Regions from separate parts of the Dickeya parazeae Ech586 genome, predicted to be linked through region 2. Evidence: predicted binding sites of a transcription regulator. Region 2 holds the regulator's gene; each other region holds the start of a gene.

Region 1 (9,854 bases), 1.3 Mb from region 2:
CACATCGCCCAGCTCATGCGCCATCAATTCAGACAACAGTTCGCCTTTGCGACGATAAGCCTGACGGATGGTATCGATCTGTGCAGGTAAGCGCCCACTTCCCAGATAGAACTCCACGATAGTCTGGGACAATGAGCTGGCATGCAGGTCGGCGGCCTGTTTGATAATCGCCACGTTATGCAGCAGCCATTCCGGCAGAATCGCCCAGCCTAAACGCAGCCCCGGTGCCAGAATTTTGGAAAACGACGAGGTATACACCACGCGGTCGGCATGACCGGCTTCTTTCGCCAACTGGTAAATCGTGGCATGGCGTTCCTCGGTGAAACGCAACTCGCCATACGGGTCGTCTTCTACGATCAGGAAATCGTGACGGGCCGCCAGCGCCACCAGTTGACGGCGACGGTCTGCGCTCAGGGTAACGCCGCTCGGGTTGCCGAAGTTCGGCACCAGATAGACACCTTTGATACGCGTGGTTTCGAGCAGTGCTGCCAGCTCATCCACCACCATACCGTTTTCGTCAGACGATACCGACATCACCTGCGCTTCTGCCAGTTGCAGCGTTTGCAGTGCCGCCAGATAGGTCGGGCGTTCCACCACAAAGATATCCTGCGGGTTGGCGGTGGCACGCATCACCAGATCCAGCGCCTGCTGGGAACCGGCCGTCACCACAATGTCCTGCGCCTGCGTTTGTACGCCACGCAGCGCACACAGCTCAGCGATACGCTCACGCAACAACGGGCTGCCTTCGGTCAGGCCATACTGAAACGCCGATTTTGGCTGCTCGGTAATCGCCTGTTGAGTTGCTTCATTCAGTCCCTGGAAATCAAATAACGCATCAGAAGGAATGCCGCCCGCCAACGAAATCACGCCGTCCATTTTGCTGTGCTTGAGCAATTCACGAATCGCGGAGCTTTTCAGGCGCGCCATGCGCTGCGCCAGTAACCCATCCGTTGACATGTTAAATCTCACTTATTTTTTTAAAAAAGATGGTAGAAAAACGGGCCGGTAAACCCGGCCCGATGAGGTGTCTCACGTAAGCAGTAATTTAACCACCAAGGTAGGCAGAACGCACGGCTTCGTTAGCTAACAAAGCATCACCGGTGTCTTCCAACACCACACGGCCGTTTTCCAGCACATAGCCGCGATCCGCCAGGCGCAGCGCCTGATTGGCGTTCTGCTCCACCAGGAAGATGGTCATGCCTTCTTCGCGCAACTGCGCGATAGTGTCGAAAATCTGCAAAATGATGATCGGTGCCAACCCCAGCGAGGGCTCGTCCAGCAACAGTAAACGCGGCTGGCTCATCAGCGCACGGCCGATAGCCAACATTTGCTGTTCACCGCCGGACATGGTCCCGGCGCGCTGGGCGCGACGCTCAAACAACCGAGGAAACAGATCGTACACGCGCGCAATGCGCTCCTGATACTGTTCACGGCTGGCGAAAAACCCGCCCATCGCCAGATTCTCTTCCACCGTCATGCGGGAAAACACCCGACGGCCTTCCGGCACGATGGCAATGGCTTCGCGCATAATGCGCGCCGTCTGCCAGTCGGTAATGTCTTTGCCGTCGAACACGATAGACCCTTGCGAGGCACGCGGCTCGCCGCACAGTGTGCCCAACAAGGTGGTTTTACCCGCACCGTTGGCGCCAATCAGCGTCACGATCTCACCCTGATTGATATGCAGGCTGACCTGATGCAACGCCTGAATTTTGCCGTAGTGCGCAGAAACCTGATTCAATGACAACATAACGTTTTATCCTTCACCCAGATATGCACGGATAACATCCGGGTTGTTACGAATTTCAGCCGGGGTACCGTTTGCCAGTGGCGTCCCCTGATTCACCACGTAAATCCGGTCAGAAATCCCCATCACCAGCTTCATGTCATGCTCAATCAACAGCACGGAAACCTGATGATTGCCGCGCAGGTCGATAATCAGCTCGTTAAGCTCTTCCGTTTCTTTCGGGTTCAGACCGGCGGCCGGTTCATCCAGCATCAGCAGTTCCGGGCGGGTCACCATGCAGCGGGCGATCTCCAGCCGACGCTGCTGACCATACGCCAGATTCCCCGCCTGACGGTTCGCCAGTTCAAGCAACCCCACGCGTTCCAGCCAGACGGCGGCACGCTGCTGGGCATCCGCTTCGGCACGGCGAAACGCCGGTGTCTTTAACAGACCAGCGAACACCCCACTTTTGAGGTGCTGATGTTGGGCGACCAGCAGGTTCTCAATCACGGTCATTTCGCGAAAAAGACGCACATGCTGGAAAGTACGCACCACCCCCATACGGGCTATTTGCTGTCCCGGCAAGCCTTCCAGATGCTGATCCCGCAGCACAATGGTGCCGCCAGTTGGGCGATAGAAACCGGTCAGGCAGTTGAATACCGTGGTTTTACCGGCACCGTTGGGGCCTATCAACGACACAATCTCGCCCTGATGCAAATCCAGCTCGACGTTGTTGACCGCCAGCAGGCCGCCGAAGCGCATCATCAGGCCCCGGACCGACAATAATGGCTGCGTGCTCATGCCTGCTCTTCCTTCTTCTCAACCTTACCAACCTGCAGCTTTATCTGCGTACGCTTCATCGGTAACAGCCCTTGTGGCCGCCAAATCATCATCAGTACCATCAATGCGCCCAGCACCAACATGCTGTACTCATTCAGGTCACGCATCAGCTCACGCGATACCACCAGCAGGATGGCCGCCAGAATCACCGCGAACTGCGAGCCCATCCCGCCCAGCACCACGATAGCCAGCACAAACGCCGACTCCACAAAGGTGAAGGATTCCGGGCTGACAAAGCCCTGACGGGCAGCAAACAGCGTCCCGGCGAAACCCGCAAATGCCGCACTGATGGTAAACGCCGTCAGTTTGATTTTGGTGGGACTCAGCCCCAGCGAACGGCAGGCAATTTCATCTTCACGCAGCGCTTCCCAGGCGCGGCCCAACGGCATACGCAGCAGGCGGTTAATGACGAACAGCGTCAATACCACCAGCAGCAACGCCACCATGTACAGGAAGATAATGCGGTCGCTAGGGTCGTAGCGCAGGCCAAAGAAGTGATGGAAAGTATCCCAACTGCCTTGCGCAGTACGGTTAAACTCCAGACCGAAGAACGTCGGCTTCGGAATCTGGCTGATGCCGTTCGGCCCACCGGTAAAACCGGTATTGTTGAGCAGCAGGATACGCACAATCTCGCCAAACCCGAGGGTGACGATCGCCAGATAGTCACCGCGCAAGCGCAGTACCGGGAACCCGAGCAGGAAACCGGACAACGCAGCCGTCAGACCTGCCAGCGGCAGGCACTGCCAGAAGCCAAGGCCATAATAATGGCTCAGCAACGCGTAGGTGTAAGCGCCGATGGCGTAGAAACCGCCGTAACCCAGCACCAGCAGACCAGACAACCCCACCACCACGTTCAGGCCGAGACCCAAAATGATGTAAATCATGGTCAGCGTGGCGATATCCACCGTCCCGCGCGACACCACGAACGGCCAGGCGACGGCGGCGATAACCAACGCCAGCGCCAGCAGTTTTTGCCGTGGCGTACTGCCGTCAAAGCTCGGCAGCACAAAACTGGGGCCGGAAACTTTCTTCGCCCCTTGCGCCAGTGCAGGACGCAATAATTGAAACAGGAACACCAGCGCGCAGGCAGCGATAATCCACAGCCAGCGTATTTTTTCCGCGCCGTGCACTACCAGACGGGTTCCATCCAGACTCAGTTGCATCCCCATCAGGAATGTCGCCAGCACCAGCAGTACCAGCGCTGAGACCACGGCATTAACCAGCGTGTGCAGTTTCATACCTTCTCCACCTCCGGACGGCCCAGAATCCCGGTCGGCATCACCAGCAGCACCACGATCAACAGCGCAAAGGAGACCACATCTTTATATTCGGTACTGAGGTAGGCAGAGGTCAGCGACTCGGCAATGCCGAGAATCAGGCCGCCGATCATCGCCCCCGGAATACTGCCAATACCGCCCAGCACCGCGGCGGTAAACGCTTTCATACCCGCCATAAAGCCAATATAGGGGTTAATCACGCCATAGAACTGGCCCAACAGCACCCCGGCCACCGCCGCCATCGCGGCACCGATAACGAACGTCAGCGAGATAACACGATCGGTACTGATACCCAGCAGGCTCGCCATTTTCAGGTCTTCCGCACAGGCACGGCAGGCGCGTCCCATACGGGAGTAGCGGATAAACAGCGTCAGTGCCAGCATCGCCAGAAAGGTGACCACCCAGATAGTCAGTTGCATCGCAGAGAGCGTCGCGGCAAAGCCGTTGCTTTCACCCAACACCCACTGGCCCTGGATCAGGCTCGGCAACGCCACGTCACGCGACCCCTGCATCAAACTGACGTAGTTCTGCAGGAAAATCGACATCCCGATGGCGGAAATCAGTGCGATCAGACGTTTGGAATTGCGCACCGGCTTGTAAGCCACACGCTCGATACTCCAGCCGTAGGCGCTGGAGATCACCACCGCCGCGATAAACGCGACGCCAATCAATAGCCAGCCAGCGTCGATGCCCATCATCATCAACGCCGCGATCACGATAAAAGAAACATAACTACCGATCATGTACACCTCGCCGTGGGCGAAGTTAATCATGCCGATAATGCCGTAAACCATGGTGTAGCCAATGGCAATCAGCGCATAGGTGCTGCCCAACGTCACGCCGTTGAACATCTGCTGAAAGAAATAGAGGAACTGCTCGGACATACCTTAACCTTAGACATTGCCCCCGCAGCCTGACGGCTGAGGGGGCATCGGTATTGGGAGTAATACGGGTTCGGTTAATTACTTCGCCGGAGAAGAAGTACCGTCCGCATGCCACTCGAATACGCCAAATTCAAACCCTTTCAGGTCGCCTTTTTCGTCCCAGCTCAGCGGGCCCATCACCGTGTCTACCGACTTGGCTTTCAGGTCAGCGGCCAGTTTGGCAGGCTCGGTGCTGCCGGTACGCTGCATCGCCGTGCTCAGCGACTGCAACGCGGCATAGGTCGTCCACACGAACGGACCGGTCGGATCCAGTTTCTTGGCTTTCAGCGCGTCAACGATAGGCTGGTTGGTCGGTACCTGATCATAACGTTTAGGTAAGGTGACCAACATGCCTTGAGAAGCATCACCCGCAATGTTGGACAGCGACGAGTTGCCCACGCCTTCCGGGCCCATAAACTTGGTCGTCAGGCCTGCCGCACGAGCCTGGCGTAAGATCTGCCCCATTTCCGGGTAGTAACCGCCAAAGTAGACAAAATCGACGTTCTCTTTCTTCAGGCGCGCCACCAGCGTGGAGAAATCTTTATCCCCGGCGGTGATCCCTTCAAACAGCACCACATTCGCGTTGGCTTTTTTCAGGCTATCCTGCACGGCACGAGCCAGCCCTTCGCCATACTGCTGTTTGTCGTGCACCACGGCGATACGCTGCGGTTTAACGTGCTCCAGAATATATTTCGCGGCGGTCGGCCCCTGATCGGAATCCAGACCGGTGGTACGCATAATCAACTTGTAGCCACGGGTAGTCAGGTCAGGCGCAGTCGCGGCCGGTGTAATCATCAGCACGCCTTCATCTTCGTAAATGTCAGATGCAGGCTGAGTGGACGACGAACACAGGTGACCAATCACATAGTGAATACCTTCGTTAATCACCTTGTTGGCGACAGCAACGGCCTGTTTCGGGTCGCACGCGTCATCGAATTCCACACCTACCAGTTTGTTACCGTTCACGCCGCCCTTGGCGTTAATGTCGGCAATAGCCTGACGCGCACCGGTAAACTCCATATCACCGTACTGCGCTACCGGGCCAGACATGGCACCGACGATCGCGACTTTGATATCCGCCGCGTTTACCGCATGGCTCATTGCCGCTGCCAGGCACCCCACCAGTAATGCGTTACCTTTGCTTAATTTCATCCGTTTTACCCCATCTGTCATTTTTGGATATTGCTATAATTATTGTCGTTAACCGTTATTGTTCGCACTTTTTCATACGGAATAACGAGTTAGACTCTACTATAAGCAATAGTTTGTAATAAGGCTTTATTATTCATAATATTAAACAGGAGTTTTATGCTGTAAATCAACTGTAATTCTCAGTAAAACACGGCGCCAACAGCATAAAATATCATATTTAAAATTTGAGTTTTGCTTTATAAATAGTCAGTTATGCTGGTTTGAACACCAAAGAATAATTAATTACTCGAAAAATTAATGCCGGGAAAACCTTTTTCCCTGTTAACCGTACAGAAAAAGTTACACAACCCTTTTTCTACAGAATCACTACAATATTCTTAAGAATCAACAGGAGTACCCGCGTATGAGACTCTCGGTTGAACGCCTCACAAAAATCAGCGAACAGGACAGGCATGACCTGGCTTTCATTTGGCCACACCAGAATTTCGACGCACTGGAGCGCGACCTGAACCATGATCACCGCCTGTTTGCCGCCCGTTTTAACGGCCACCTGCTGGCCGGGGTGATTGTCGAAATCGATACAAACAGCGACAGTGCAGAGTTAACCGACCTGCAAGTCAGAACCTCCACCCGGCGGCATGGCGTCGGCAAGTATCTGCTCGACGAGGTACTAAAAGCCTGCCCTGACGTGAAAGAGTGGTGGCTGGACGCCGCCGACCATGCTCTGGTCAGCGAAGCCGTGATGGATAAGTTTATGCAATCCTGCGGTTTCTATCCGGTATCCGGCGGCTGGGAATACATTGTCAATCAGGAAGGGAAGTGAACAAGGAAGAAAAGTAGTGGCGTGCCACAGGCGCATCCGGTGATAAAAGCCTGGGGTATAAAACAAAACGACCGGGTAGTTTGAACTATCCCGGTCGTTTAGACGTTGTATCGTCTGCGAATGGCGTAGCGTTACGCTTCGATAGCCGCCCGCAGTTTCTTCATGGCGTTCTTTTCTAACTGACGCACACGCTCAGCAGACACACCGTAATGATCCGCCAGTTCCTGCAACGTGGACTTATTATCATCGTCCAGCCAGCGGGCACGGATAATATGCTGGCTACGCTCATCGAGCCCTTCCAGCGCATAGGTCAACTTGTCCGCCGCATGGGTTTCCCAGTTGTCCTCTTCGATGCCATCAGCAAAGTCGGAAGACTTATCCTGCAGGTACAGCATGGGCGCCATCGGCTGGCCCGGCTGCGCATCATCTTCCGGCGACGGATCAAAGGTCATATCCTGCGCCGCCATACGCGATTCCATTTCACGGACATCTTTGCTGGTCACACCCAGCTCACGCGCCACCAGTTCCACTTCATCCTGATTGAACCAGCCTAAACGCTGCTTGGTCTTACGCAGGTTAAAGAACAGTTTACGCTGCGCTTTGGTGGTCGCCACCTTGACGATACGCCAGTTGCGCAAGACATACTCGTGAATTTCGGCCTTGATCCAGTGCACGGCAAACGACACCAGACGAACGCCTACATCCGGGTTAAAGCGACGAACCGCCTTCATCAGACCGATGTTGCCTTCCTGAATCAGATCCGCCTGCGGCAGGCCATACCCTGAATAATTACGGGCAACATGAATAACAAAACGCAGGTGCGAAAGAATCAGCTGCTTGGCGGCGTCCAGATCCCCGTGATAATGCAGTCGTTCAGCCAGCGCCCGCTCTTCGTCTGCCGTCAGCATCGGATAGGCATTGGCGGCACGGATGTACCCTTCCAGACTGCCCTGGGGAACTAAGGCGAAAGTTTGCATATCTTTGGTCATTCCACCCCTCTCATTAATCATTCATAACGTTGCACATCATCGGATAGCATACCGGTAATTGCTGCACTTTCTGTGCCTAAAAAATCAATTTGCAGCACCTAAACACTATTTAGGGCTTACCACCGGTTTAGAGTGTGACGAACTGCACAAGTTCCACCATTTTTAACCATCTTATTTTTTATATCAAGATGGAGACAACAAGGTGGAAGACGGGCTGACAAACGGCTGAGGAAGGAAGCGGCACTAAAACCTTGGTCACACACTAAACGTTATTACACACTAAACGTCATTAAACACTGACCTTGGTTACACACTTCCCCCGCCGGGCGTCACTCACTTCGGGGGAAGAGTATACCAGAAAACCATCAGGCCGGACGGCGATACAGGCTATTGCGGTGTAAAACGGCGTAAATGTTGTACCGTAGCCAGCCAGGCCGCCAGCCAGCCAATCATCGCCGCGACCAGAATCAGCAGTAGCGCTTCATCCCAGCCCAACCCGCGTACCGTGAAGGTGGTGCCGAATACGGCCGCCACCTGCGCCGCCGCCCCGGATAACTTCCAGACCAGCGCCTGCGATAGGATCAACGACAATACCGCGCCGCAAAAACCCAACAACGCACCACCATGCAGGAACGGCCGCAGAATAAAACCGTCGGTAGCACCGATAAGTTTCATCACATTGATGGTTTCTCGACGGCTGAAAATACTAAGCCGCACACTGTTGCCGATCACCAAAAAGACCGCCACCACCATCAGAATGCCTATCGTCGCTGCCACCTGGCCCACCAGCCCGGTCAACGCTACCAGACGGGAGAACCAGCTGTCGTCCATGCGCACTTCATCCACCCCTTGAATAGCAGCGATGCGATCGCGCAAGGTCGTGAGTGTCTGGTTAGACTGGAAGCCCAATTTCGGCGAGACAATAGCCACCGCTGGCAGTGGGTTTTCCTCCAGCATATCCAGCGCGCCGCCAAAACCGGACCAGTTGCGAAACTCACCCATCGCCTCCTTGCGTGACAGGTAGTTGACCTTATCTACGCCGTCTTCCGCCTTGATTTTGCCCATCACCGCTTCGGCGGCGTTGTCATCCAGCGATTTGTCCAGATACACCGTCAATTGTGGTGTGGGATACCACTGTGACGCCGCCTGACTGACGTTTTTCCACACCAGATAACAGATGCTGGGCAGTGTCAGTGAAATGGCGATCACCATGATGGTTAATAGTGTAGCCAGCGGCTGACGCAGCATATCGCGCAGGGTATTCGTCCAGGCGTACCGCCACTGTTCCTGCCAGCCACCTTGTAAAGACCGGGATTTGGATTTGGTGTTGTTGGCGGCTCGTTGCGTGCGGGTATTATTCGCCATCGTGACCTCCCAGCATGCGCCCTTGCGCCAGCGTCAGCACCCGATAATGGCGACGGGCGATAAGCCCGGTATCATGCGTCGCCATCAGCACGGTGACGCCCACGCGGTTGAACTCTTCAAACAAGCGCAGAATACCTTCGGAGAGCGCGTCATCCAGGTTGCCGGTCGGTTCGTCCGCCAGCAGTACGGCAGGCTTATTCACCACCGCCCGGGCAATGCCGACACGCTGTTGTTCACCGCCAGAAAGCTGGATAGGGTAGCTGCGCGCCTTGTCGAGCAGCCCGACCTTATCCAGCGCCGCCGACACGCGGCGACGGATATCCTCGGCGCTGGCACCGGAGATAATCAGCGGCATAGCGACGTTTTCATACACCGTGCGATCCATCAGCAAATGGTGATCCTGAAAGATCATCCCGATCTGCCGGCGCAAAAACGGCACCTCACGTTTTTTCAGGCGGCTGATATCGTGCCCACCAAACAGGATATGGCCCGCGCTGGGGCGCTCAATCCCGCAAATCAGCTTCAGCAGGGTACTTTTCCCCGCACCAGAGTGACCGGTCAGAAATACCATTTCAGCCGGGCGGATATGAAAATCCACCCCCTGCAACGCCTGGCGACCACCGAGGTACGCCTTACTGACCTGCTCAAACCGAATCATCCGTTTTAATCCTCACGGGCAAACAAGGCTTCAATAAAATCATCCGCCTTGAACGGCCTTAAATCATCGATACTCTCTCCCACCCCGATATAGCGGATAGGAAT
Region 2 (9,854 bases):
TCGGCACAGGCGCAGGTCAACCCCACCGCAGTGACCATACAGGCAATGAAGATCAGCAACGCCAGGAAACTGCTGCCCATGTTGCCAAAGGTGTACTGTACATACGCATGCAGGATTTCAGCACCGTTTTGCGCGTTCGGCACCAACGAACCACTGAAAGAACCGAGATGGAACAGGCTCAGATAAACCAGCGTTAATCCCAGCCCCGCAATCAGCCCAGCCAAAATGGTGTAACGGGTTAACAACCCGGCGTCACTCACGCCACGAGAACGGGCCGCATTGACGATGACGATACCGAACACCAGCGCGCCCAGCGTATCCATGGTCAAATAACCATTCACGAAACCGGTGGAGAATGGCACCTGCTGATAGGCTTCAACGGTCGGTGCTGGCGTGCCTGCCGGCCATACCAACGCGGCAATCCCCAGCACGGTCAGGGCGATAATTTTCACCGGTGCCAGAATATGGCCAACGGTATCCAACAGACGGCCGGGATAGAGCGAAATCGCGATCACGATAGCGAAGTAGATCAGGCTGTAAACCAGCAGAGGCGTCGCGCCCTCACCCACCAGCGGCGCAATACCGACCTCGAACGAGACCGTCGCGGTACGCGGCGTAGCAAACAACGGCCCTACCGCCAGATAGCAGACCGTCGCCAACAGTACACCTGCTTTCTTGCCGATCGGGCTACTGAGCGTATCAATACCCCCCCCCACACGCGCCAGTGCTATCACCGTCAACACCGGCAAGCCAACAGCGGTAATCAGAAAGCCGAGTGCGGCTACCCACACGTGTTCGCCAGCCTGTTGACCGACCATCGGCGGGAAAATGATATTCCCGGCGCCGACGAACAAGGCAAAGGTCATGAAGCCCAATGCCACGATATCTTTGGAAGTTAAACGATGACTCATAATGTATGTTGTTGTTGCCTGTAAAAATGGTGTTGCCGGCACAAACCGGGCGCGTAAAGCGGCGCACGCAAGAAGCGGGAGCCGTGCGATGTGCAGGATTATGATGTGAGGTTTTATTGCACAGCGTTAATGGGGGCTAAGTAAAACGTTTATAGCAATAAAAGGCAATACGTGATCGGTAAACCAGAACATTAATCTGATCTTCAATATAAAGTCAGCATTAGAATTTATATTTTCACCCACAGACTATACATGATTTGTGCATGAAAACAGTTTGCAGCGCGAAAGATAAGCTCAAAATTCCATCAAAGAGCAACAAATAACCATATTAAAAACTTATGGGAATAAAAAACGCCGGTAGGGCATACCGGCGTTATAAAAAGGACATTGCACCAACTAACAGCAATGACAAACGTGGTTAGCGATATTCACGACCAGTTTAAGTTTTGCCCATTGCTGCTCTTCCGACAACGTATTGCCCTCTTCGGTAGAGGCAAAGCCACACTGCGGACTCAGGCACAGTTGGTCCAGCGCCACATAACGTGTTGCTTCGGCGATGCGTTTTTGTACGTCATCTGCGTTTTCCAATTGCCCATTTTTGGTGGTGATAAGCCCCAACACCACTTTCTGATGACCTGGCTTGATGAAGCGCAGCGGCTCAAATCCACCCGCCCGCTCGGTATCGTATTCGAGGAAAAAGGCATCCACATTCACTGTCCCGAACAGGGTTTCCGCCACAGGTTCATAGCCCCCTTCGGAAATCCAGGTGGAGCGGAAATTACCACGGCAGACATGCAGGCCCACCACTAAATCGGCCGGTTTGCCTTCCAGTGCTTTATTAAGCACTTGCGCATAGGTACGGCACAGATAATCCGGGTCATCACCACGCTCACGAATCTGGCGTCTCTGGTCTTCAGAGCACAGATAAGCCCATACCGTATCGTCCAGTTGCAGATAACGGCAACCGGCATCATAGAAGGCACGGATGGCATCACGCCAGGTCAGCGCCAGATCGTCGAAGTAGTCGGCCAGATCAGGATAAACAGTGCTATCAATCACTTTACGACCGCCACGGAAGTGCAACACGCTCGGGCTGGGGATCGTCATTTTGGCAACGGCGTCGCCAGACACACGTTGGAGGAAACGGAAATCCTCCAGCATCGGATGCTGAGGATTAAAGCTGACCTTGCCGGTGACTTTTACGCCACGGGCTTTTGTCTGCACACCAGTGAACTGGATGCCCTGCTCCGCTTCATAACGCTCCACGCCATTGAGGCTGTCGAAAAAGTCAAAGTGCCACCAGGCACGACGGAATTCGCCGTCGGTCACCAATTGCAGGCCAGCAGCACGCTGCAATTCCACGGCACGCTGGATTTCCTGATCTTCAACACGGCGTAACGCGGCGACATCGATCTCACCGGCCTGAAACTGTAAACGGGCCTGCTTGATAGCCGCCGGGCGCAACAAACTGCCGACCACATCGGCACGAAACGGAGGAAGGGCTTGTGTCATGTTTTGCTCCTGCACGTCTGACCCCAAATAGCTGATTTCCGGCAGTAGGTGTCAGACGAGTCGATTTTTAGATGAATGCGTTTTTAGTAGAAATAGTTTTCAGAAGAAATAGTTTTAACTAAAATAATTTCGCCACTGAATTTTATAGCCATCCAGACGGCTAAAAGTAAAACTATCCTGTCATGCATTTTTCTCAACGACAATGGAGGAATTTTCACGACACATGAAATAAATTCATCTTTATCATCAATTTGTTGCAGAAACACTCATTGACGCCGGTGTCAGGTCATCAAGACCGAGCGATCGTCTGGTTTGCTCACGCACCATTTCCGGCAATGGCAGGTAGCCGTCCTGGCTGACCAACGCCTGTCCTGACACTGACAGCACCCGGTCCAAAAACGCAGCCGTCAGCGGCTCCAGTGGCTGGCCCGGTGTTTTATTCACGTAGATATAGAGATAGCGGGTGTAAGGATAACGTCCACTACGGATAGTATCGGCAGTCGGCAACACGTAGTCGTCTTTGTCGCTGATGGCCAGTGCCAGCACCCGTACCCCGCTGGCGCGAAAACCAATACTGGCGTAGCCGATGGCATTCACCGATGCCGCAACCGCCTGCACTACTGAGGCAGAACCGGGAAGCTCATTGACCTGCGGCAGAAAATCACCACCACACAACGCCTGTTGTTTGAAAAAGCCGTACGTGCCGGACGCAGAATTACGCCCATAACGCAGTAACGAACGCTGTTGCCAGACGCCGTTTAGTCCCAACTCCTGCCAGCGCTGTACCGTTTTCCCCGCGCCACAACGGCGGGTTATGGAGAAAATGGCGTCCAGTTGACGCACCGTCAGTCCGGTTAACGGGTTATCCTGATTGACCAACACCACCAGTGCATCCAGCGCGACCGGTACTGCCGTTGGCGCATAGCCATAATGCTGCTCGAACGCTTCGATTTCGCTACTTTTCATTGGCCGACTCATCGGCCCCAGTTGCGCCGCCCCTGCTGCCAGTGCCGTTGGCGCTGAGGATGACCCCGCCGCCTGAACCTGGAGATTAACACCGGGATGATGCTGACTGAAATCCGCCGCCCAGAACGTCATCAGGTTCGCCAGCGTGTCGGAACCCGCACTGGAAAGGTTACCTGCCAACATCGCCTGCGGCGCAGCAGCAAGCTGACCAGACAGGCACAACAGCAAAGCAAACAGGTAACGGACGGGTTTCATGTGCGTTTTCCATCGGAGTGAAAATGAAAGAAGTGAAAGACAAGAACGCACTATTCTCGGCACTGCGGCGGGGACAATCAAGTCCCGCCGCATGGCTTAGCGCAGCGGATTCGCGGCATTCTGACTTAATACCGAACGAACAATCAGCTGATTCGGCAAGGTAAACATGAAGCGAGAGCCTGTACCTTCTTCACTGAGGATCTCCAGACGAGAGTCATGATGGCTGAGCGCGTGCTTGACGATGGCCAGCCCCAACCCACTGCCGCCAGTCTGGCGCGAACGGGCTTTGTCGACACGATAAAAGCGCTCCGTCAGACGGGGAAGATGTTCTGCGGCAATGCCCGGACCGTTATCGCTAACCTGGAACTGCGCGCCCTGCGGCGTTTGCTGCCAGCACACCTCAATACGCGTGCCTTGCGGCGTGTGGTTAACCGCGTTATACACCAAATTCGACACCGCGCTACGCAACTGCTCCTCGTTGCCGAACACCTGTAACTGCTCATTGACGCGAAACACTATCTCATGACGCCCCTGACTCAAGGTATCCGCTTCGCGTTTGAGCACCCGCAACATCAGCGGAATATCCACCTTCTCGTTGAGATCGATAGCCGCGGCGGCTTCAATACGCGACAGTGTCAGCAGTTGCCGCACCAGCCCATCCATCCGGCGGGTTTGTTCCTGCATGGTGTGCAGCACCTTAGCCTGCAAAGCACCATCCAGCGATTCGTCGTTCATCATTTCCAGATAGCCTTGCAACACCGTCAACGGCGTGCGCAGCTCATGGCTGACGTTGGCGAAAAAGTTACGCCGCGCCCCTTCGAGTTGATGCATCTGGGTGACATCACGTGCCACCATCAGCAACTGCCCTTCTGAATACGGCATCACCCGGAATTCGACATGATGCGCATTTTTCAGCGTCAGCGTCAGCGGGCGGCTGAAATCTTGCTGTTGCATATACTGGGTAAATTCCGGGTAGCGCAACAAGTTGAGGATATTCTGACCATTATCTTCCGGCCAGCGAAAACTCAGCAGGTGCTGCGCCAGCCGGTTACACCAAATGATGACGCCCTCTTCGGTGGTGATGACCACCGCATCCGGCAGCGATTCCGCCCCACTGCGGAAACGTTTGATCAGCAGTGCCAGTTCGCGCCGACGACGGCGATTACGCAACTGCATTTGGTACAAACCGTAGAACAAAGGCTCCCAGCTCCAGCGGCCGGGCGGCGGGGTCATACTGCGGTCAACCCACAACCAGTAGGACAAGCGCAGTTGGTTATAGAAGTTCCAGCACAGCGCCGTCAGCACCGACGCCAGTAGAAACCAGGGCAGATAACCGATAATCAGCCCCAGTAATAAGCCGGGCAAACAAAAAAAAGCCAGCTCCAGCGCCAGCTTTTTCCAGGACAAACGTTCTAGCACGTCAGATTTTCTCCGGGACTCACGCTATCAATAACGTGTTGAGAAACGGTATCCAGTTCCCCGAACGGTCTGAACCATCTTGTCGTGTCCACTGGTCTCCAACGCCTTGCGCAGACGGCGGATATGGACATCCACAGTACGATCCTCAACATAAACGTTAGTGCCCCACACGTGATTCAGCAACTGCTCTCGACTATATACCCGTTCAGGGTGAGTCATAAAGAAGTGCAGCAGTTTGAACTCCGTCGGCCCCATGTCCAGCGCGTGCTCTTCCGTGGTCACCCGGTGAGAGGAAGGATCCAGGCTTAAGCCGCGCATTTCGATCACTTCTTCCACCGCCATCGGCGAAATCCGACGCATTACCGCTTTGATGCGCGCCACCAACTCTTTCGGTGAAAACGGTTTGGTGATGTAATCATCGGCACCGACTTCAAGACCGCGCACACGATCTTCTTCTTCACCACGGGCCGTCAGCATCATGACCGGAATATCCCGCGTCAGCGCTTCACGTTTCATGTGCTTGATAAACTGTAAACCGGACCCACCGGGCAGCATCCAGTCCAGCAGCACCAGCTCAGGATAAGGCTCAGCCAGCCGGTTCACCGCGCTGTCGTAATCCTCGGCCTCAACCGGCTGATAGCCGTTCTGCTCAAGCACGAAGCACACCATCTCACGAATCGGCGCTTCATCTTCCACCACCAAAATACGTCTTGCCATATCAATCCTGCCGTTAATCGTCACGGTTAGCGTGCGGTGTGCATTATGCGTCAGTTTTATGACAGATTTATGAAAAATCCCCCGACAAACCACGCCCCTGACGCGGCCTTACCAGCACCTCCGCCCGGCTGATTTTCTCCGCCCTACCACGCTATGTTGCCATGTTCATACAGATATTATGGGACATGCCCTAAACTGCACGCCTATAATCGCCGATGATAAAGACGCGGCGTTTCGCCATTAACTACGGTGCCCGCCTTGTGCCGTTGTCTGAACACCGCCAAAAACAACATCTCGTTTGCACTCACCTGCAGGGAGTCTCATGCGAATTATTCATACGTCTGACTGGCATCTCGGTCAGTACTTTTATACCCGTAGCCGTGCGCCTGAGCATCAGGCTTTTTTGCACTGGCTGGTGCAGCAGGTTGAGCAATATCAGGCCGATGCAGTAATAGTAGCAGGTGATGTGTTCGATAATGGCGCACCGCCCAGCTATGCCCGAGAAATGTATAACCAGTTTGTGGTGGCGTTGCAGCGTACCGGTTGCCAGTTGGTGGTGCTCGGCGGCAATCATGACTCCGTCGCGACCCTGAACGAATCCCGCGCGTTGCTGGCCTGCCTGAATACCCAGGTGATCGCCGGTTTTGACGGCGATATCCATGAGCAGGTACGGGTACTGAATAACCGTGACGGCGAGCCCGGCGCGATGCTGTGCGCTGTTCCGTTTCTGCGTCCGCGCGATGTGCTTACCAGCCAGGCGGGACAGTCTGGCGCACAAAAACAGCAGGCGTTACAAGACGCTATCGCCAGCCATTATCAGCGCTGTTATCAGCTTGCCTGCGAGCAGCGTGCGGCACTGGGTAAAGAACTGCCGATCGTGCTCACCGGGCACCTCACCACCGTGGGCGTCGCCACATCGGATTCCGTGCGCGATATTTACATCGGTACGCTGGATGCCTTCCCGGCACAGGCTTTCCCACCGGCTGACTACATTGCGCTTGGGCATATTCATCGTCCACAGCGCGTGGCGCAATGCGAACACATCCGCTACAGCGGCTCACCGATCCCGCTGAGTTTTGATGAGCTCAATCATGAGAAATCGGTCTACCTGGTGCACTTTGAACAGGGAAAATTGCAGGAAGTCACCGCGCTGACGATACCGAGCGAACAGCCGATGCAACTGGTGAAAGGCAATCTGCCGGAGATAGAACGCCGTCTGGCCGGGTTCCGCGATTATCATGGCGACAAACCGGTATGGCTGGATATTGAAATCGCCACACAGGACTACCTGAGTGACATCCAGCAACATATTCAGGCACTGACCGAGCCACTCAATGTGGACGTGATCCTGCTGCGTCGTGCCCGGGAACAACAACAGCAAATGCTGGTGCAATTGGAAAAAGAGACGCTGGAAGAGTTACAACCGGCCGAGGTATTTGAACGACGTCTGGCACTGGAAGACGGTCTGGATGAGCCGCGCCAGCAACGTCTAAAAGGATTGTTCAATCGGGTTATGCAGGAGATTGACGCACAGCGACAGGAGACGTCCGCATGAAAATTCTTAGCCTGCGCCTGAAAAACCTCAACTCATTGCAGGGCGAGTGGAAAATCGACTTCACGCGCGAGCCATTTATCAGCAATAGCCTTTTCGCCATCACCGGGCCTACCGGTGCCGGGAAAACCACCCTGCTGGACGCCATCTGTCTGGCGCTCTACCACCAGACGCCGCGCCTGAAGGTCAGCCCCAGCCATAACGAATTAATGACCCGCCACACGGCCGAATGTCTGGCTGAGGTGGAATTCGAGGTAAAAAATGTCGCTTACCGCGCGTTCTGGAGCCAGCGTCGCGCCCACAACAGCCCGGAAGGCAATCTGCAGCCGCCCAAAGTTGAGCTGGCGTTGTGCGCTGACGGCAAGATCCTGACCGACAAAGTAAACGACAAGCTGACGATGATAGCCGACCTCACCGGGTTGGATTTCGATCGATTCACCAAGTCAATGATGTTGTCTCAGGGGCAGTTCGCCGCGTTCCTCAACGCCGATGCCAATCAACGGGCAGAATTACTTGAAGAACTGACCGGCACCGATATCTATGGGTTGATCTCCGAGCGCGTCTTTGAGAAACACAAAGAAGCACAAACCCAGTTGGAAACGTTACGGGCGAAGGTCGCTACGCTGGAACTACTGAGTGACGAGCAGCGTCAGGCGCTGGAACAACAACTGGACGCTATCCGCCAGCAGGAGCAATCCCTGTCGATACACCGGGAAGAAGTCCTGGCGCATCAACGCTGGTACGACACGCTATTACAGCTCCAGCAGGCGCAAAAACACGTACAGCAACAGCACGTCGCACAGCAGCAATTACAGCAACAGTCCCAACCGCAACTGGATAAACTAGAGCGCGGCGAACCCGCAGAAAAACTACGTCCCCGCTTCGACGAGCGTGGGCGGGCGCAGCGGGAAAAACAACGTCTGAGCCAACAGTTGACCAACGTGCGCCAGCAAATCAGCCGCCAGCAGGAAGCCCAGAACCAGTTGAAGACACAGCTGGAAAAAGCGCTGTCTGCACGCCAGCAACATGCGGACTACCGTCAGCAACAAGAAACACTGATTAACGAGCGGATTTTGCCGCTGGATCATCACATCGCCACTCTGCAAACACAGCGCAACCAGCAACAGCAAGCGTTGGATAATCTGGTTGAACAGCAAAAAATGCTGATAACCACGTTGGCCAGATTGCAGCGCCAGCAAGAACAAACGCGGCAACGGCTGGAAGATATCGATACCTATCGCCAGCAGCATAGCCGCCACCAGTATCTGGGCAGCCATATTCCACTGTGGCAGGCGCAATTCCCGCAACAGCATAAATGGCAGCAGGACCTGCACGTCGTGCAGGAAAAAGTGGCACAGCAGCAGATTCAGGCGGAATACCTCGACCAGCAGCGCGCTTCACTGGTTGAGAAACAGCAGGCGCAGCAAAATGCCACTGAGCGCGCCCAACAACTGCTGAATGACCATCTGAAGCAGGATGAACAGATGGAGGCGGAACACCCGCTGGCAGGCTTGCGTCAGCAGTTGGCACGACGCATGGCGGAACGCCCGGAGCGTCAGCAACTGGCTACCAGCGCAGCGGTACTGCAACGGTTGATTAGCCAGCGCACCCTACTGGAAGCGCAACAGCTAGAGACGCTACAACGGATTCAAACGCTGGAAGAACTGCAAGTGCAGCAACGTCGGGATTATCAAAATCAGGCCAGCCATCTGGCGGATCTCGATAAACGTCACGAGCTGGAACTGCACATCGTTAGCCTGGAAAAAGAACGCCAGCAATTACAACCGGGCAAAGAATGTCCGCTGTGTGGTTCAACGCATCACCCGGCGGTGGAGCGTTATCAGGCGTTGCGCCCCTCAGAAACCCAGATTCGATTGCACGCGCTGCGTCAGGAAGTCGAGACGCTGAAAGCCAACGTCGTGCAAACCGAAACCCAGCTCCAGTTGCAAAAACAGCACCGCCAGCAGCAACAAAACGCGCTTGAGAGCGTCCAGCGCGATTACGAATCGCTGCGGCAACAGTGCCAGTCGGTGAGTGAGCATTTACTGGTGAGCTTCGATCCACTCCAATTGCCGACGCTACACCAGTGGATTGAATCCTGCGATGCACAAGAACAGTCGCTACAGGCGCAAATTGCCAGCCGTGAGCGCAACCAACGCCATATTCAGGAAAGTAAGGATTTACTCACGTCTGCCCAGCAACTGCTGGCGCAAACCGTGCAGCAGTTGGAGCTCAACAGCCAGCAGCAGGCCGCATTGCAGGCATCACGGGATGAACAGCAGCTATTACTGGATAAAACCGAACGTGAATTGGCACGCCTGCACGACAGCCTGAGCCAAACGATGGAAACCTTCGGGTTGACCGCACCAACACTGGCACAGCAGGAAGAATGGTTACGCCAACGCCAGACAGAATGGTTACGCTGGCAGGAAAACGAGCACGAACAGAATCAGTGTCGGCCGCAACTGGCCGCGCTGGAAGCGGAAATCATCGCCAGCCAGCGACGGCTGGAAGAAACCGAA
Region 3 (9,854 bases), 1.1 Mb from region 2:
CACTAACTGTGATGCGGCCCATATTACTCAACCGCAACGAGAAACGATGCAGGTCTGTATTGAAGGGGCGTTGCGGGTGGCGGGATTAACACCTGCCGATATCGGGTATATCAACGCCCATGGCACCGCGACCGATCGCGGTGATGTCGCGGAAAGCCAGGCAACAGCGGCGATTTTTGGCGATACGACGCCGATTTCCTCGCTAAAGAGCTATTTCGGACACACGCTGGGTGCGTGTGGCTCGCTGGAAGCCTGGATGTCGATTGAGATGATGCGCGCGGGATGGTTCGCTCCGACCTTGAATCTACGCCAACCCGCTGAGGACTGCGGCGTGCTGGATTACATTATCGGTGAGCCCCGGCAACTTGACGTGGAATACATCCAATCCAATAACTTTGCCTTTGGCGGTATCAATACGTCGTTGATTTTCCGGCGCTGGCCGTCATAACCCGCTATTACAAGAAAATCACGAAGAATAAGGCTCCCATCGGGAGCCTTATTGACATCATGCCTCGGTAAGGTATGCGTTTTATTTCCACACCACCCGATTGCGGCCTGCGTTTTTCGCTTCGTACAGGGCGTCATCGGCCCGCTTCATATCGCTTTCGAAGTTATCTTTCAGGTTTTGAACATGGCGGTGCTTAATAAAGGTGGCGCCGATACTGATGGTAAAATGGAAAGAATAACCGTCGACGGTGAACAGGGTATTTTCTACCTCGGTACGGATACCGTTGATAATGGTATCCACATTATCGGGGTTGGCGTGGTGCATAATCAGGCCGAATTCTTCACCGCCCAGCCGGGCAACAAAGTCATCGGTACGCAGTTTACTGGTAATGATCTCCGCCAGGCGACAAATAGCCACGTCACCGACGTGGTGACCGTACTGATCGTTGACCTTTTTGAAGAAGTCGATATCGATAATCGCCAGCGCGGTGTTTTTCTCGTGGTTACGGTAGCACTTTTCCGCTTCCAGAATATAAGCGCGTCGGTTGTGGATACCGGTCAGCGGGTCTGTATTCGCCATTTCCAGCAGTTTGGCTTCCAGCTCTTCTCTGGCGCGTTGGGTCTCAAGCGCGTAGAACAGTGACCCCAGTGTATCCACGAACGGGCTGAGAAAGCGTAATTGCTGTTCATTGTAGCCATCAAAGCGGTTACCCAATCCGATCATGCCGACCACTTCATTACGAAAATAAATGGGTAAACCCATAAATTGACGCAGGATGGGGTGGCCTTTTGGCACGCCGCGTGAGGCAGAGTGCGCGCGCGGTGTATTGGTAATCACCGGTTTACCGGTGGTTACCACATGCCCGAACAGGTTATCCAGGCTGGTGAATTGCAGTTTGTTTTGCAGGAACGTGTTATAAGAATTTTTGCTGTCGCCGTTCCAGCTGACATTGGAAATCGCGACGATGTGCAGCACTTTCTTATTCTCATGCTCTCTGACCTGGCCGATGAAACCAAACTCTGACGCTGAAATAGAGAGTAGGTCGTCAAAGATGGACATGCAGGCTTCCTGAATATCGGTTTTTTCCAGAAAGATCTTTTGCGCGCGGTTAATCAATTCCAGCAGGCGTTTATCCGCCTCTTCTTGCAATTCTTTGTTTTTCTTTTCCGTGATATCGCGATGGGTACCGGCAACCCGAATCGGTTTGCCTTTTTCATTGTATTCCACCACCTTGCCGTAGGTTTCAATCCATACCCAATCGCCCTTACTATGGCGCATCCGGTATTGTTCATTGATTAGCGTAGCCTGGCCGGTGGCGCAGGCTTCTGCCGCAAGGACCATTTTTTCCCGGTCCAGCGGATGCATTAATTGCTGCCAGTGGTCTAGTGAGGAGTCGAACTGGTCTTGTGTAATCCCCATCATTTCACACCATTGTTTATTAACGCGGATGGTGTGCCGTCCTAAATCCCAGTCCCAGGTGCCCAGGCTGGATGACTCCAGCACCAGTCGCATCTGGTTATTGGTATCCACCAGCAATTTTTGCAGGTATTTCTGGTGGGAATTATCGATCAGCAATGCCTGTACATGACTCAGTCTGCCGCTTTGATGGTAACTGGCGGTGGAAAGCTGGCGAATCCACAGGGTTTTTCCCCTGGGCGATACAAAGCGGTATTCACATTCCAGATTCGCCACCCCTTTTTTGTGGTTATCCAGTGCAAACAACAGATTCTCGTAATCATCAGGGTGGACATAGCTTTCCATCATTGCGCAGTGATGGCGGATTTCTTCCTGGCTGACACCCAGCACATGCTGCGCGTTGGGCGAGATATAGGAAATGTGCAGCATATTGTCCTGCTGCCAGTTGATGAGCACCACGGATGAGTTATTCAGCAGCCGGATTTCCTGCTCCCGATGCAGCCGTTCATTTTGCAGCTTAAACAGAGATTCGGTGGTGCTGGCAACGAAGGCCGCGGTCTCGCGCGTCGCCTCGTCAAGGATGCGCGGCTGATAGTCAATGGCGGCCAGCGAGCCGACCACAACCTCATCGAGCACCAGAGGAACGCCAAAGTAGCTGCGGATATGCGGGGCTCCGGTAACCAATGGGTGTTTGCAAAACAGGCTATTGGTCAGGGTATCTGGCACAAACAAGGTGGCGGCGCTGGAAATCACCGTGTTGCAAAACGCCAGATCCCGGTCGGTGCATTCAATATTGATACCTTCGCTGAAAATCAGCCACTGCTTATCCAGATCGATAATCGAAATAAAGGCCGCGGGAAAATTCAGTATTCGTGCAAATAAAATGACCTGGTTTTGAAACGATTGCTGTAAGTGTAAGTCGAGCAAATGGTACTCATTGATTTTTGCGACGCGCTGCTCGTCGGCGTTATATTTTTTCATTGTCACTGTTCCTGTAAATATAAATAAAATCAGTGCATTGTTTCCTGGTGCCAGAACAGAAAAACGCGACTATTAGGTTCGGTGATAAAAGAATGAAAACATCCTGTAGGGGAGCGGGATCCTGACGTGAGAGCGTGTTTTTTCAGTTACATATCTGAGTATAGAACAGGTTTTTTTATCGCCAGTGGGATCGGTACCGGGAAGAAACAAAAATCAGGCGATGACATAAATCGGTGACACTGGCGACGTAAACTGAGAACGGATGACACAACTATTATGTGTATCACACGCGGCGTTCCGTTCTTGTTTATGACACCGCTTCATTTTCTTCTGTTTTCGGGGAATGTTGGAAAAAGAGCGAGGGCGGGTATCGTGATAAACGCGCTGATGTGTAATTTTTCTTTAATTATCAATGTGTATTAATGTTGCGCCGACCTGCTTTTATTGAGATCTACCCCCGTATGATTCGCTGAATCCGACTCGTCTGTCACATAACTGTCATATTGCGTACATTTTACTGTCACTGAATTGACCTATTTTCTCCACCAGCAAACTACACTCTGATTAAACAATAGCTCCGGGTCTACACGTTTAGGCATCCCACAGGAGGGATTATGAAACTCATGCGTACCACTATTGCCAGTATTGTTGCAGCAAGTTTTTCTCTGACGGCGATTTCTGCGTTTGCCGCAGCAAATATTACCGGTGCTGGTGGCACTTTCCCTGCCCCGGTTTACACGAAGTGGGCTGACTCTTACGAGAAAGAAACCGGTAACAAAGTTAACTATCAGGGTATCGGTTCTTCCGGTGGCGTAAAACAGATTCTGGCTAAAACCGTTGATTTCGGTGCGTCAGACGCCCCGCTGGAAGATGCCAAACTGACTCAGGAAGGTTTGATTCAGTTCCCGACCGTTATCGGCGGTGTGGTTCTGGCGGTGAATCTGCCGGGCGTGAAATCCGGTGAACTGACGCTGGACGGTAAAACGCTGGGCGACATCTACCTGGGCAAGATCAAAAAATGGAATGACGACGCTATCGCCAAACTGAACCCGGGCGTGAAACTGCCGGATCAGGATATCGCTGTGGTACGTCGTGCCGACGGTTCTGGTACGTCCTATGTGTTCACCAGCTACCTGGCGAAAGTGAACAGCGAGTGGAAAGAGAAGGTTGGTGCGGGCAATACCGTTAACTGGCCGACCGGTCTGGGTGGTAAAGGCAACGACGGTATCGCTGCGTTTGTTCAGCGTCTGCCGGGGTCTATCGGCTACGTTGAGTACGCTTACGCCAAACAGAATAACCTGACCTACACCAAACTGATTTCTGCTGATGGCAAAGCGGTCACCCCGACGGAAGTGTCTTTCAGCAACGCGGCTAAAGGCGCTGACTGGAGCAAATCTTTTGCTCAGGACCTGACCAACCAGAAAGGCGACAATGCGTGGCCGATTACCACCACCACGTTCATCCTGATGTACAAGAAGCAGGAGAAACCTGAGCAGGGCAAAGAAGTGTTGAAGTTCTTTGACTGGGCTTACAACAAAGGTGGCGCACAGGCGAAAGCACTGGACTATGCGACCCTGCCGAATGAAGTGGTTGCGCAAATTCGCGCTGCTTGGAAAAGCCAGGTGAAAGACGGCAGTGATAAAGCGCTGTATTAATTTGCGCCCGGCAAGATAGGTTGTGTGAGTACCGAGAGGTGGATAAACCGGAAACGGGGTATCCACCTCTGACATTGGTTGGGGGCTCCCCCAATTATCGCAAAGACGTAGTTATCTGAAAGAAGAGAGACGTATGGCTGAGCAAAAGCCAACTATTACACCTCCGGGAAAACAGGGCGACATACTGTTCGGGGCGCTGGTCAGACTGGCGGCCCTGTTGACGTTGCTGCTGCTGGGCGGAATTATCGTTTCCCTGATTTTTGCCTCATGGCCAAGCATCAAAACGTTTGGTTTCTCCTTTCTGTGGACCAAAGAGTGGGATGCGCCCGCCGGACAATTTGGCGCGCTGGTACCGATTTACGGCACCGTCGTGACCTCGCTGATCGCGCTGATTATCGCCATCCCCATTAGTTTCGGTATCGCGTTGTTCCTGACTGAGCTTGCGCCGGGCTGGTTGAAACGTCCGCTGGGTGTGGCGATCGAACTGTTGGCTGCGATCCCCAGTATCGTTTACGGCATGTGGGGGTTGTTCGTGTTCGCCCCGCTGTTCGCTAAATATTTTCAACAGCCGGTGGGCAGCGTGTTCTCGAGTATCCCGCTGGTTGGCACCCTGTTTTCCGGGCCGGCGTTCGGTATCGGTATTCTGGCCGCCGGGGTGATTCTGGCTATCATGATAATCCCCTACATTGCGGCGGTGATGCGCGATGTGTTCGAACAAACGCCGGTGATGATGAAAGAGTCGGCGTATGGCATCGGTTGTACCACCTGGGAAGTTATCTGGCACATCGTGCTGCCGTTCACCAAAAACGGCGTGATTGGCGGCGTGATGCTGGGGCTGGGCCGCGCGTTGGGTGAAACCATGGCGGTGACCTTCATCATCGGCAACACGTACCAGTTTGATAGTTTCTCGCTTTATATGCCGGGCAACAGTATCACCTCTGCGCTGGCTAACGAATTTGCCGAAGCGGATACCGGGCTGCATACCGCCGCGTTGATGGAGCTGGGCCTGATCCTGTTTGTGATTACGTTTATCGTGCTGGCCTGTTCGAAGCTGATGATCATGCGTCTGGCTAAAAACGAAGGAGCACGCTGATGGCAAGCATTGGTATTGAAAATCGTTCTGACACGATGGAAACCCGCCGCAAGATGCAGGCCTGGCGCCGCCAGAAAAACCGCGTCGCGCTGTTTCTGTCGATGCTGACCATGGCGTTTGGCTTGTTCTGGCTGGTGTGGATCCTGATGTCCACCGTGACTAAAGGCATTGACGGTATGTCGCTGTCGCTGTTTACCGAAATGACGCCGCCGCCGAATACGGCAGGTGGTGGTCTGGCTAACGCGATTGTCGGCAGTGGGCTGTTGATTCTGTGGTCAACATTGTTTGGCACGCCGTTGGGGATTATGGCGGGCGTCTACCTGGCGGAGTACGGTCGCAAGTCGCTGATCGCGGAAGTAATTCGCTTTATTAACGACATCCTGCTGTCGGCACCGTCGATTGTGGTGGGGTTGTTCGTCTACACGCTGGTGGTGGCCAAAATGGAACACTTCTCCGGCTGGGCGGGGGTGATTGCGTTGGCGCTGTTGCAGGTGCCTATCGTGATCCGTACCACTGAAAACATGCTGAAACTGGTGCCGGATAGTCTGCGTGAAGCGGCTTACGCACTGGGGACGCCGAAATGGAAGATGATTTCGGCCATTACCCTGAAAGCGTCGGTATCTGGCATCATCACCGGGGTGTTGCTGGCGGTAGCGCGTATCGCCGGGGAAACCGCACCATTGCTGTTTACCTCGCTGTCGAACCAGTTCTGGAGCACCGATCTGATGCAGCCGATCGCCAACCTGCCGGTCACCATCTTTAAATTTGCGATGAGTCCGTTTAAAGAGTGGCAAGGGCTGGCGTGGGCCGGGGTATTGCTGATTACCCTGTGTGTGCTGGTGCTGAACATTCTGGCGCGTGTGCTGTTCGCCAAAAAATCACATTAACAGCGCGCTAAAAAACAGATTAATAACGCAACATTAAATGTATATCCGGGCGTCGCACAGGCGGCGTTCGCCAGAAGAGAGAAGTCTTGATGAGTATGGTCACAGAGACATCCGCCAGCAAAATCCAGGTGCGCAATCTGAACTTCTATTACGGAAAATTTCATGCGCTGAAAAACATCACGCTGGATATTGCCAAAAATCAGGTGACGGCTTTTATCGGGCCGTCGGGGTGCGGTAAATCTACCTTGCTGCGTACCCTGAATAAAATGTATCAGCTCTATCCTGAGCAGCGTGCCGAAGGCGATATTCTGCTGGATGGCAACAATATTCTGACCGATAGCCAGGATATCGCGTTGCTGCGCGCCAAGGTGGGGATGGTGTTCCAGAAGCCGACGCCGTTTCCGATGTCTATTTACGACAATATTGCCTTTGGGGTGAAGCTGTTTGAAAAGCTGTCGCGTGCAGAGATGGACGAGCGTGTTCAGTGGGCGCTGACCAAAGCGGCACTGTGGCAGGAAACCAAGGATAAGTTGCACCAGAGCGGTTACAGCTTGTCCGGCGGTCAGCAACAGCGTTTGTGTATCGCTCGCGGCATCGCCATTCGTCCAGACGTTCTGCTGCTGGATGAACCCTGTTCGGCGCTGGATCCGATCTCTACCGGCCGCATCGAAGAGCTGATTTCTGAATTAAAGAAAGACTATACCGTGGTGATCGTGACGCATAACATGCAACAGGCAGCGCGTTGTTCCGACCATACGGCGTTTATGTATCTGGGCGAGCTGATTGAGTTCAGTGATACCGATACTCTGTTTACCGCGCCACGGCAGAAACAGACCGAAGATTACATCACCGGTCGTTACGGTTGATTACGGGAGTATCATGGAAAATCTCAATCTAAACAAACATATTTCCGGTCAGTTTAATGCCGAGCTGGAAAGCATTCGTACCCAGGTTATGACGATGGGCGGGTTGGTGGAACAGCAACTGACCGACGCCATCACCGCGATGCATAACCGCGACGCGGAACTGGCACAGCGCGTGATCGAAGGTGACTCTAAAGTCAACATGATGGAAGTGGCTATCGACGAAGCGTGCGTGCGTATCATCGCCAAGCGGCAGCCGACGGCCAGTGACTTGCGTCTGGTCATGGCGATCATCAAGACGATTTCCGAGCTGGAGCGCATCGGCGACGTGGCGGATAAAATCTGCCGCACCGCGCTGGAGAAGTTCTCTCATCAGCATCAGCCGCTGCTGGTGAGCCTGGAGTCGCTGGGTAACCACACTGTGCAGATGCTGCACGATGTGCTGGACGCGTTTGCCCGTATGGATCTGGATGAAGCCAAACGCATCTACATGGAAGACAAGAAGGTGGATAAAGAGTACGAAGGCATTGTGCGCCAGTTAATGACCCACATGATGGAAGACTCCCGCACCATTCCCAGCGTTCTGACCGCCTTGTTCTGTGCCCGTTCCATCGAGCGTATCGGTGACCGTTGCCAGAACATTTGCGAGTTCATTTTCTACTTCGTCAAAGGCCAGGATTTTCGTCATCTGGGTGGCGACGCACTGGAAAAAATGCTGGCACAGAAAGATGCCGACAAACCGGAAACGCAGCAACCGGAATAAGCCCGGCTGGTTTTCCGATGTGTACACAACGCCCCGTTTTCGGGGCGTTGTTATGAGTAACCGGGTGTCGCCGTTGCTGTCACCGGGGGTTGCCACTGAGCGGATATAACATAAGTTCATATTATGGGTGTTTATATTATTTCCGACGCGCTGTAGCCGCTGTTAGCCTGCATTTATTGAATTAACAAGTGGTTATCCACTCATCATTCTTTATAAATAACGGCTACAGGCGGATAAAAAATGAAAAAACCTCTTTTGGCATTTTCTCTTCTGGCGGGTTTGGTTTCTCTGGCCGGTAACGCGCAGGCTGACAAGCTGGATGACATCCAGAAAGCCGGTGTCGTGAAAGTCGCGGTATTCGACAGCAATCCACCGTTTGGTTATGTCGACCCGCAGAGTAAAAAACTGGTGGGTTATGATGTCGACGTCGCACAAGCCATCGGTAACGCGCTTGGCGTCAAGGTGGAACTGCGCGCCACCAATCCGGCTAACCGTATTCCGTTGCTGACCTCGAAAAAAGTCGACCTGATCGCCGCCAACTTCACCATCACCGATGAGCGCGCTAAACAAGTCAATTTCAGTGTGCCCTATTTTGCGACCGGCCAGAAATTCATCGCCCGCAAAGGCGTGTTGAAAACGCCGGATGACCTTAAAAACCTGCGCATTGGCGCGGATAAAGGCACTGTGCAGGAAATCACCCTGCGCGAACATTACCCGACTGCGAAAGTAATTTCCTACGACGATACCCCGCTGGCGTTCGCCGCACTGCGTAACGGCAACGTACAGGCCATCACCCAGGATGACGCTAAACTGGTTGGGCTGCTGGGCAATCTGGCACCGGCGCAGAAAGCCGACTTTGAAATTTCTCCGTTTAGCATCACCAAAGAGTATCAAGGTATCGGCCTGCCGAAGGGGGAAGATCGTCTGACGCAGAAAGTGAACGATATCCTGCTGAATCTGGAAAAACAGGGCGACGCTGTGAAGATTTATAACCGTTGGTTTGGGCCGCAAACACCGTCTGCCCAGCCGCGCGGTGACTTCAAGATTGCACCGCTGGAACAACAGCCCAAGGCTTAAGTTCGTAATGACATTAAGCTCGAGGTAACCGCCTTCGCTGTTCGGTGGTGGCTTCCCTGATTTCTTACCTGATGATGGCTCGCCTCTGGCCGTATCCCAGAGGCCTTCTTGCTGATGATAACTGCTCAATCTTTCCAACAATGGCTGGCTGACACGCTGCTGGCACCGCAGTATCTGCAATGGCTGTGGCAGGGATTTCAGGTCACGCTGGGTATTGCGGCGGCGACCGTGGTGCTGGCAACGTTGTCAGGGCTGATACTGGCAGCCGGTCGAGACAGCGGTACGCGGTGGCTACGCTGGCCGGTGATAGCGTATTGCGCGTTGTTTCGTAATACCCCGCTGCTGGTGCAATTGTTTTTCTGGTATTTCGGCGCGGCCCAGTTGCTGCCAGAGGGGGCGATGCAATGGCTTAACCGCCCGCATGTGATTCCGCTGGTTGGGCTGGACATGCCATCGTTTGAGTTCCTGGCCGGATTATTTGGCCTGACGCTGTATTCTGCGGCGTTTATCGCTGAAGAAGTACGTGCCGGTATCGCGGGTGTGGCGCGCGGTCAGAAGTATGCCGCCTGCGCGTTAGGGCTAACCGGCTGGCAGGCGATGCGCTATGTGGTGTTGCCACAGGCGCTGCGTATCGCTCTGCCACCATTACTGGGTCAGTATATGAACGTTGT

Evidence for each region. Region 2 encodes PhoB, which activates phosphate uptake and scavenging genes when phosphate is short. Its sites were predicted from a motif close to CTGTCATAAAACTGNCNNAT; they were not measured.
Region 1: a site for PhoB is predicted at 7,735-7,754, ahead of rpoH (RNA polymerase sigma factor RpoH). Genes of this name have one in related genera too.
Region 3: a site for PhoB is predicted at 3,330-3,349, ahead of pstS (phosphate ABC transporter substrate-binding protein PstS). Genes of this name have one in related genera too.

The regions. Positions count from the first base shown of each region.
Region 1 is NC_013592.1:4,607,191-4,617,044, forward strand. It holds gene DD586_RS20105 (aminotransferase-like domain-containing protein) at 1-957, opposite strand, end outside; gene livF (high-affinity branched-chain amino acid ABC transporter ATP-binding protein LivF) at 1,046-1,747, opposite strand; gene livG (high-affinity branched-chain amino acid ABC transporter ATP-binding protein LivG) at 1,754-2,524, opposite strand; gene DD586_RS20120 (high-affinity branched-chain amino acid ABC transporter permease LivM) at 2,521-3,801, opposite strand; gene livH (high-affinity branched-chain amino acid ABC transporter permease LivH) at 3,798-4,724, opposite strand; gene DD586_RS20130 (branched-chain amino acid ABC transporter substrate-binding protein) at 4,803-5,915, opposite strand; gene panM (aspartate 1-decarboxylase autocleavage activator PanM) at 6,319-6,738, shown strand; gene rpoH (RNA polymerase sigma factor RpoH) at 6,870-7,727, opposite strand; gene ftsX (permease-like cell division protein FtsX) at 8,115-9,092, opposite strand; gene ftsE (cell division ATP-binding protein FtsE) at 9,082-9,750, opposite strand; gene ftsY (signal recognition particle-docking protein FtsY) at 9,756-9,854, opposite strand, start outside.
Region 2 is NC_013592.1:1,094,506-1,104,359, reverse strand. It holds gene brnQ (branched-chain amino acid transport system II carrier protein) at 1-911, opposite strand, end outside; gene DD586_RS04965 (cobalamin-independent methionine synthase II family protein) at 1,308-2,423, opposite strand; gene DD586_RS04960 (PstS family phosphate ABC transporter substrate-binding protein) at 2,670-3,644, opposite strand; gene phoR (phosphate regulon sensor histidine kinase PhoR) at 3,741-5,063, opposite strand; gene phoB (phosphate response regulator transcription factor PhoB) at 5,091-5,780, opposite strand; gene sbcD (exonuclease subunit SbcD) at 6,103-7,335, shown strand; gene DD586_RS04940 (SbcC/MukB-like Walker B domain-containing protein) at 7,332-9,854, shown strand, end outside.
Region 3 is NC_013592.1:4,779,020-4,788,873, forward strand. It holds gene DD586_RS20860 (beta-ketoacyl-ACP synthase) at 1-448, shown strand, start outside; gene DD586_RS20865 (sensor domain-containing diguanylate cyclase) at 530-2,845, opposite strand; gene pstS (phosphate ABC transporter substrate-binding protein PstS) at 3,460-4,500, shown strand; gene pstC (phosphate ABC transporter permease PstC) at 4,634-5,593, shown strand; gene pstA (phosphate ABC transporter permease PstA) at 5,593-6,480, shown strand; gene pstB (phosphate ABC transporter ATP-binding protein PstB) at 6,570-7,346, shown strand; gene phoU (phosphate signaling complex protein PhoU) at 7,360-8,106, shown strand; gene DD586_RS20895 (ABC transporter substrate-binding protein) at 8,347-9,183, shown strand; gene DD586_RS20900 (amino acid ABC transporter permease) at 9,298-9,854, shown strand, end outside.